DNA from 2 places in the Streptacidiphilus albus JL83 genome. Region 2 is predicted to be linked to the other one. Evidence: riboswitches for the same ligand, from Rfam matches in the RefSeq annotation. Region 2 holds a riboswitch; the other holds the start of a gene.

Region 1 (3,387 bases), 1.2 Mb from region 2:
CGTCAGCCGCACCGGGTCGCCACCGTCCTGGCCGGCCACCGCGAGCCGGAGGGCTGGTGGGGCAAGGGCCGCCCGGCGACCTGGGCCGACGCGGTCGAGTCGGCCCGCACGGTGGCCGAGGCCGCCGGGGTCGAGCTGACCGTCCGCCAGGCGCAGTACGCGCCCTGGCACCCGGGCCGCTGCGCCGCGCTGTACGCGGGGGACCGGCTGGTCGGCCACGCCGGCGAGCTGCACCCGCGCGTGGTCAAGGCGCTGCACCTGCCGGAGCGCACCTGCGCGATGGAGCTGGACGTCGACCTGCTCACCCAGGACGGTCCCCGCAAGGTCGAGGGCCCGAAGATCTCCGGGTTCCCGGTCGCCACCCAGGACGTCGCCCTGGTCGTGGCCGAGGACGTCCCGGCCGCCGAGGTCGAGGCGGCGCTGCGGGCCGGCGCCGGTCCGCTGCTGGAGTCGATCCGGCTGTTCGACGTCTACACCGGTGAGCAGCTGGGCGCGGGCCGCAAGTCCCTCGCCTACGCGCTGCGCTTCCGGGCGGCCGACCGCACGCTGACGGCGGACGAGGCGAGCGGGGCCCGTACGGCCGCGATCGCCGAGGCCGTGGCCCGTACCGGGGCCGCGCTGCGCGGCTGAGCCGCGCCGGACGACCGCGAAGGCCCGCCCCCCTCTCCGGAGGGGGGCGGGCCTTCGCGCTGTTCAGGGCCGCTGTCGTCGCAGGGCCGCTGTCGGTTCCGGCTGCCGTCTCACGCCCGCAGGTGGTTGACGTGGTAGACGGCCTGGTCGAGCAGTTCCGCGACATGGTGGTCGTAGAGGTCGTAGACCACCGAGCGGCCCCGGCGCTCGCCCACGACCAGGTCGAGGTTGCGCAGCAGCCGCAGCTGGTGCGAGCAGGCGGACTGCTCCATGGCCACGGCCGTGGCCAGTTCGTTCGCCGCGCAGGGGCCCTCGCGCAGCCGGGCCAGGATCAGCAGCCGGGAGGGCGTGGCCAGGGCCTGCATGGTCGCGGCGACCTTGGCGGCGTTGCCGGCGTCCAGCCGCGCGGGCGGGACGCTGTGGGCGGGGGCGTCGTGGATCGAGGTGTCGCGGACCGGGGTGTCGCGGACCGGGGCGTCGCCGTCGGGTGCTCGGTCAGGCGCGGTGGTCGTCTCGGGGCCCATACCCGTCATCATACAAGAGACACTTGGACAAATGAAGGACTGTTCATGTGTTCCTGTGTTGCGCCCGCTGCGCCCAGGCCATGACGGAACGATTCAACGTGGCGTGGAAGCCGCCGCCGTCGGACAGCCGCTGCTGCTCCAGCAGCCAGCCCTCGGCCCGCTGCTGACCGATCGCCCGCTCGGCGACCGCACGTTCGGCCGCCCGGCGCAGCGAGATCACCAGGTCGAGCTCGGTCAGCGACGCGTACACCGCGAGCTCCACCTCGATCCGGACGTCCACGAAGCCGGCAGCGTTCAGCAGCCGTCGCAGCCGCCGCCCCATGTCCCGCTGGGCGATGCCCGCGCCCACCCGGGCGCCGACCGCCGCGGCGGTCTCCGGGTCGGCCGAGTCGACCGTGAACGAGGCCCAGTCCGGCTCGGAGACGGCGATCCGGCCGCCGTCCGGCCGCAGCACCCGGTGCACCTCGGCGAGCACGGCGGCCGGGTCGGCGACATGCTGCAGCACCCGTTCGATCCGGCAGACGTCGAACGCGCCGTCCCGGAACGGCAGCCGCGCGCCGTCGGCCTGCGCCAGCCGGCACTCCAGGTCCTGGTCGGTCAGCCGGGCCCGGCTGGCCTGGAGCATCACCGCGCTGATGTCGACGCCGACCGCGGTCAGCCCGTCCTCCTCCAGCTGCGCCAGCTCGTGCCCCGCGCCGCAGCCCAGGTCGAGCACCCGCTCGCCGGGGCGCAGGCCGAGGCCCTCGCGCAGCCGGGCCCTCGGCCCGGCCAGCCCGCGCTGGGCGCGCTCCAGGTACTGGACCAGCCCCTGCGGGCGGGTGCTGCGGTCCACGTCGGAGAAGGTGCTCATGGCGGCTCCCGGGCGGGCGCCCAGGCGGTCGGCTCCCGCGAGGCTGCTTCCCGATGGTCTCTTCCATCCCGGTCCCGCCAGTCGCGTCGGTCGGCATTCTGCCGTACGGCCGGTCGGCCGCGCAGCCGCTCGGGGAACGGGAGCGGAGCGCCTCGTTTGTTAGGGTTCCTGCGGGCGTGATCGGGATCACGAAGGTGGTCGTGATCGGGAGGAGGACGGGGCGATGGCGGGACTGGCCGAGGTCACGGCGCTGCACTACCTGGTGCCGCTGCGTGCGGGCGGATCCGTGCCCGGGGTGGTCGAGACCGACGACCTGGGCACCTACGTCGTGAAGTTCACCGGCTCCGCGCAGGGACGCAAGGCGCTGGTGGCGGAGGTGATCGTCGGTGAGCTCGCCCGGCGGCTGGGGCTGCGCTTCCCCGACCTGGTGCTGGTCCACTTCGACCCGGAGGTGGCGAGCGCCGAGCCGGACCCCGAGGTCCAGGACATCCTCCGGGCCAGCGGCGGGCTCAACCTCGGCATGGACTACCTGCCGGGCGCGACCGACTTCACCCCTGAGTCGCTGACGGTGTCGTCGGCCGAGGCCGGCCGGGTGGTCTGGTTCGACGCCCTGGTCGGCAACGTCGACCGGACCGTGCACAGTCCCAACCTGATGGTCTGGCACGGGAAGCTCTGGCTGATCGACCACGGCGCGGCGCTGATCTTCCATCACCGCTGGTCGGGCGCGGAGGAGTCGGTGGCCAAGCCCTATCCGATGAGCGCCCACGCGCTGGGCGGCTTCGCCCCCGACGTCACGGCGGCGGACGCCGCGCTGGCCCCGCTGGTCACCCCGGAGCTCCTGCGCGAGGTGGTCGCGCTGGTCCCGGACGAGTGGCTGGTGGACGAGCCGGGATTCGACTCGCCGGAGCAGCTGCGCGAGGCCTATGTCGCCCACCTCGCCGCCCGCGCGGCCGGCTCCGCGACCTGGCTGCCGGAGGGCTTCGCCACTCCGGAGCAGCTCGCCCGGGCGGAGGCCGAACGCCAGGCGGCGACCCGCGCGGGCCGCCCGCCCTGGCTGCAGTACGTCCGGGGCTGAGCGGCCCGGGGCCGGTGCTGTGGGGTTCCGGCGTAGGTGGGGTGCCGGCGTAGGTGGGGTGCCGGTGTCGTGCCGTCAGTGCCGACGGCGGTCGCGGCGGCCGAAGCCGATCGCGGCGGTGATGGCGAGACCGCCGGCGAGCAGGGCCAGGGCGGCGGCCAGCACCGGCTCCAGGCTCGTCCCGGTGGGGGCGAGCGGTCCGCCGGAGCCCGAGGGCGAGGGCGAGGGCTCCGGCGGGGCGCCCGAGGAGTCGGTCGGGTGCGGGGTGGGGGTCCGGCTGTCGCTGGGTGAGGGCGAGGGTGAAGGGC
Region 2 (3,387 bases):
GGCCATCGGTCTCGGCCGGGCGCTGGGGCGGCTGCTCGCGCTCGACCCGCTGCCGGACTGCGTCGTCATCACGGGCGACCTGGTCGAGAGGGGCCGGCCCGAGGAGTACGCCGCGCTGCGCGAGGTCATCGAGCACTTCCCGCTGCCGCTGCACCTGGTGCCGGGCAACCACGACGAACCCGGGGCCATGGTGGAGGCCTTCGCCGGCACCGGCTTCCTCGGCGGCGGTGGGCAGACCCGCTACGCGGTGGACCATCCGGCCTTCACCGTGGTCGTACTGGACTCCAAGGTGCCCGGCTCCGGCGGCGGCCGCCTGGGCGAGGACCAGCTCCAGTGGCTGGACACGGTCCTCGCCCGCAGGCGCGACGCTCCGGCCATCGTCTGCCTGCACCACCCGCCGATGCCGATCGGCATCCCGTTCCTGGACGGCATGCGGTTGGAGGACGGCAAGGCCCTGGCCGAGGTGCTGGGCCGGCACGGCAACGTCGCCCGGGTGCTGGCCGGACACGTCCACCGACCCATCACCGCCCCCTTCGCCGGCAGCATCCTCGCCATCGCGCCGAGCACCCATCTCCAGAGCGGCCTGGTCCGGCACGAGGGGACGCCCAACTACCTGCCCGAGCCGACGTCGGCGCTGCTCCATGTCCAGGTCGAGGACGTCTGGGTGACCCACACCGTCGCCGTCAGCCACGCGGCGGCCCCGATCGCCGGCTACTGACAGCCCGGGGCCCGCGCAACCCCGCTCAGGCCGTCGCCGTCTGACGAACGGCGGCGGCCACCGTCTGCTCCAGCAGCAGGGCGATCGTCATCGGTCCGACGCCGCCGGGCACGGGCGTGATCAGCCGGGCGCGGGCCGCCGCCCCCGCGAAGTCGACATCGCCCACATTGCCAGGGTTGTATCCGGCGTCGATGACGACCGCCCCGGGCTTGATGTCGGCCCCCTTGATGAACTCCGGCCGGCCCACAGCCGCGACCAGGATGTCGGCGGTGGCGATGATGTCGGACAGGCCGACGGTCCGGGAGTGGCAGTAGGTGACCGTCGCATCCCGGGCCAGGAGCAGCATCCCCAGCGGCTTGCCGAGGATCGGACTGCGGCCGACCACGACCGCGTGCCGACCGCTGGGATCGATCCCGTAGGCGTCGAGCAGCCGGACGATGCCTCCGGGCGTGCAGGCGTGGAAGCCGGGCAGGCCGAAGGCCATCGCCGCGAACGACCACATGGTCACCCCGTCGACGTCCTTGGCCGGGTCGATGGCCTCGAACGCCGCGCGCTCGTCGATGTGCTCCGGTACCGGGTGCTGGAGCAGGATGCCGTGGACGGAGGGATCGGCGGACAGGGCCCGCACCGCCGCGACCAGTTCCTCCGTGGTGGTGTCGGCGGGGAGCGCGACATGGCGGGACTCGATGCCGGCCCGGGCGCAGCGATTGCGCTTCATCGCCACATAGGTGACGGAGGCCGGGTCGTCCCCGACCAGCACGGTGGCCAGGCAGGGGGTGACGCCACTGGTCTCGCGGAGGTTGCGTGCGGCTTCGGCGCAGCGTTCGACGACGGCTGCGGCCAGCTCGGTCCCGGTCATGAGCCGGGCGCTGCCGAGCGATGCGTCGGCGGGCCGTGCGGTGGGCTGTCCGGTGGGCTGTGCGGCGGGCTGTGCGGTCATGGGCGGTCCCGGGGTGAGAGGGGTGTCGCCCAGGCGCGCGGCTTCGAACCGAAGGCAATCGCTCCCCGGTGGTGATCCACCCAAGCGCCAGTCACGACCGCGGTGCCAGCATAACCACGTCCTCCCGCCACCCGGTATCCGTCCGTTCGGCGGAGGAGACGGCTCTCCCGGTGATTGGCCAGGAGGCTGCCGGGGGATGTGCACCACCATGTGTCGCCTCTTCGGTCTGTGCAGCGCGCCCGAGCGGATTCGCGCAACCTTCTGGCTGGTGGGTGCCCCGGACAGCCTGGAGGCGCAGAGTCGGGCGAATCCGGACGGGACCGGGATCGGGGTGTTCGACCGGGACGGACGCCCGCTGACGTTCCGTCAGCCGCTGGCGGCCTGGCAGGACACCGAGTTCGCACAGGAGGCGCGGGAGCTTGAGTCGACGACGTTCGTGGCCCACGTCCGCTTCGCCTCGACCGGCGGACTGACCGTCGAGAACACCCACCCCTTCGAGCAGGACGGGCGGCTGTTCGCGCACAACGGCGTCGTCGGAGGCCTCGACCTGCTGGACGCCCGGCTCACGGAACTGGGCGTCGACGTCGCACGCACGGTCCACGGCCAGACCGACTCCGAGCGGTTCTTCGCCCTCCTCACCGAGGAGGTGCACCGACACGGCGGCGACGTCGGTGCCGGGATCACCGCCGCCGTCGGCTGGGCGGCCGAGCAGCTGCCGCTGTACTGCCTCAATCTGCTTCTGGCCGATGCGGACGGGCTGTGGGCGCTCCGCTACCCCGACACCCACGAGCTCTACGTCCTCGATCGCCGCGCCCCCGGGGACGGGCCCGGGGAGCCGCTGCAGCATGCCGACCGCCGCCGCCGACTGCGTGCCAGCTCCGCCGAACTGGCGGACCGCTCCTGCGTGGTGGTGGCCAGCGAGCGGATGGACGAGGATCCCCGCTGGCGGTTGCTGGCGTCCGGCGAACTCGTCCATGTCTCGCCGGGACCGGTGCTCGCGTCGACCCTGGCACTGCCGCAGCCGCCGGTCCACCTGCTGCGACTCGCCGACCTCCACCCGCAGGCTGCGGCCTCCCAGTCGGCGCACTGAGGTCCGCCCGCCATGATGGCTGCCATGTCCACCGAGAACAGCCAGACCGGAACCGCCCGCACGGAGCGCACGGCAGCGCAGATCACCCGGGCCGAGGTCGCCGACGTCCACCAGGTCCTCGCGGACCATTCCCGCTACTGGGGCGACCGCGACCTTCGCCCCCTCCACCAACTGGCGCTGGTGCAGGAGTTCGGCTCGACCTGTCTGGCCGCCAGGGACGCCGAGGGCATCGCCGGCTACCTCGTCGGCTTCGTCACCCCGACCGGCACCGGCTACGTCCATCTGATCGCCATCCGCGACGACACCCGGGGCTCCGGGCTGGGACGCCGCCTCTATGCGGCGTTCGCGGAGGCCGCGCAGCGCGAGGGCGCCGTGCGGTTGAAGGCGATCACCTCCGTTGCCAACACCGGCTCGGTCACCTTCCACCGCAGCCTGGGCTTCGAGGCGACGGTGGTCGAGGACTACAACGGCCCCGGACGCACCATGGTCGTCTTCCAACGCCCGCTGCCCTTCGCCGACGCGCCCGCGCCCTCGCCCTCACCCTCGACCGCCTGACCCCGGCTCGCCCGTACCCTGCTCGCCCCCTCCCGCCGACTCCGCTCCCTCCGCCGACTCCACTCCCCGCCGACTCCGCTACCG

Evidence for each region. A riboswitch is a leader RNA that binds a small molecule or an ion and turns the genes downstream of it on or off. The one in region 2 is predicted to bind ZMP and ZTP.
Region 1: another riboswitch for ZMP and ZTP. It lies ahead of BS75_RS35695 (methyltransferase domain-containing protein); the one in region 2 lies ahead of BS75_RS30655 (bifunctional 5,10-methylenetetrahydrofolate dehydrogenase/5,10-methenyltetrahydrofolate cyclohydrolase).

The regions. Positions count from the first base shown of each region.
Region 1 covers NZ_JQML01000001.1:8,199,081-8,202,467, forward strand. Annotated here, with positions in the region: gene pheT (phenylalanine--tRNA ligase subunit beta) at 1-630, shown strand, start outside; gene BS75_RS35690 (ArsR/SmtB family transcription factor) at 741-1,154, opposite strand; gene BS75_RS35695 (methyltransferase domain-containing protein) at 1,198-2,004, opposite strand; ZMP/ZTP riboswitch at 2,016-2,095, opposite strand; gene BS75_RS35700 (HipA family kinase) at 2,228-3,079, shown strand; gene BS75_RS49640 (hypothetical protein) at 3,155-3,387, opposite strand, start outside.
Region 2 covers NZ_JQML01000001.1:6,968,960-6,972,346, reverse strand. Annotated here, with positions in the region: gene BS75_RS30660 (phosphodiesterase) at 1-718, shown strand, start outside; gene BS75_RS30655 (bifunctional 5,10-methylenetetrahydrofolate dehydrogenase/5,10-methenyltetrahydrofolate cyclohydrolase) at 744-1,577, opposite strand; ZMP/ZTP riboswitch at 1,679-1,763, opposite strand; gene BS75_RS30650 (class II glutamine amidotransferase) at 1,867-2,748, shown strand; gene BS75_RS30645 (GNAT family N-acetyltransferase) at 2,773-3,303, shown strand; gene BS75_RS47050 (acyl-CoA thioester hydrolase/BAAT C-terminal domain-containing protein) at 3,382-3,387, opposite strand, start outside.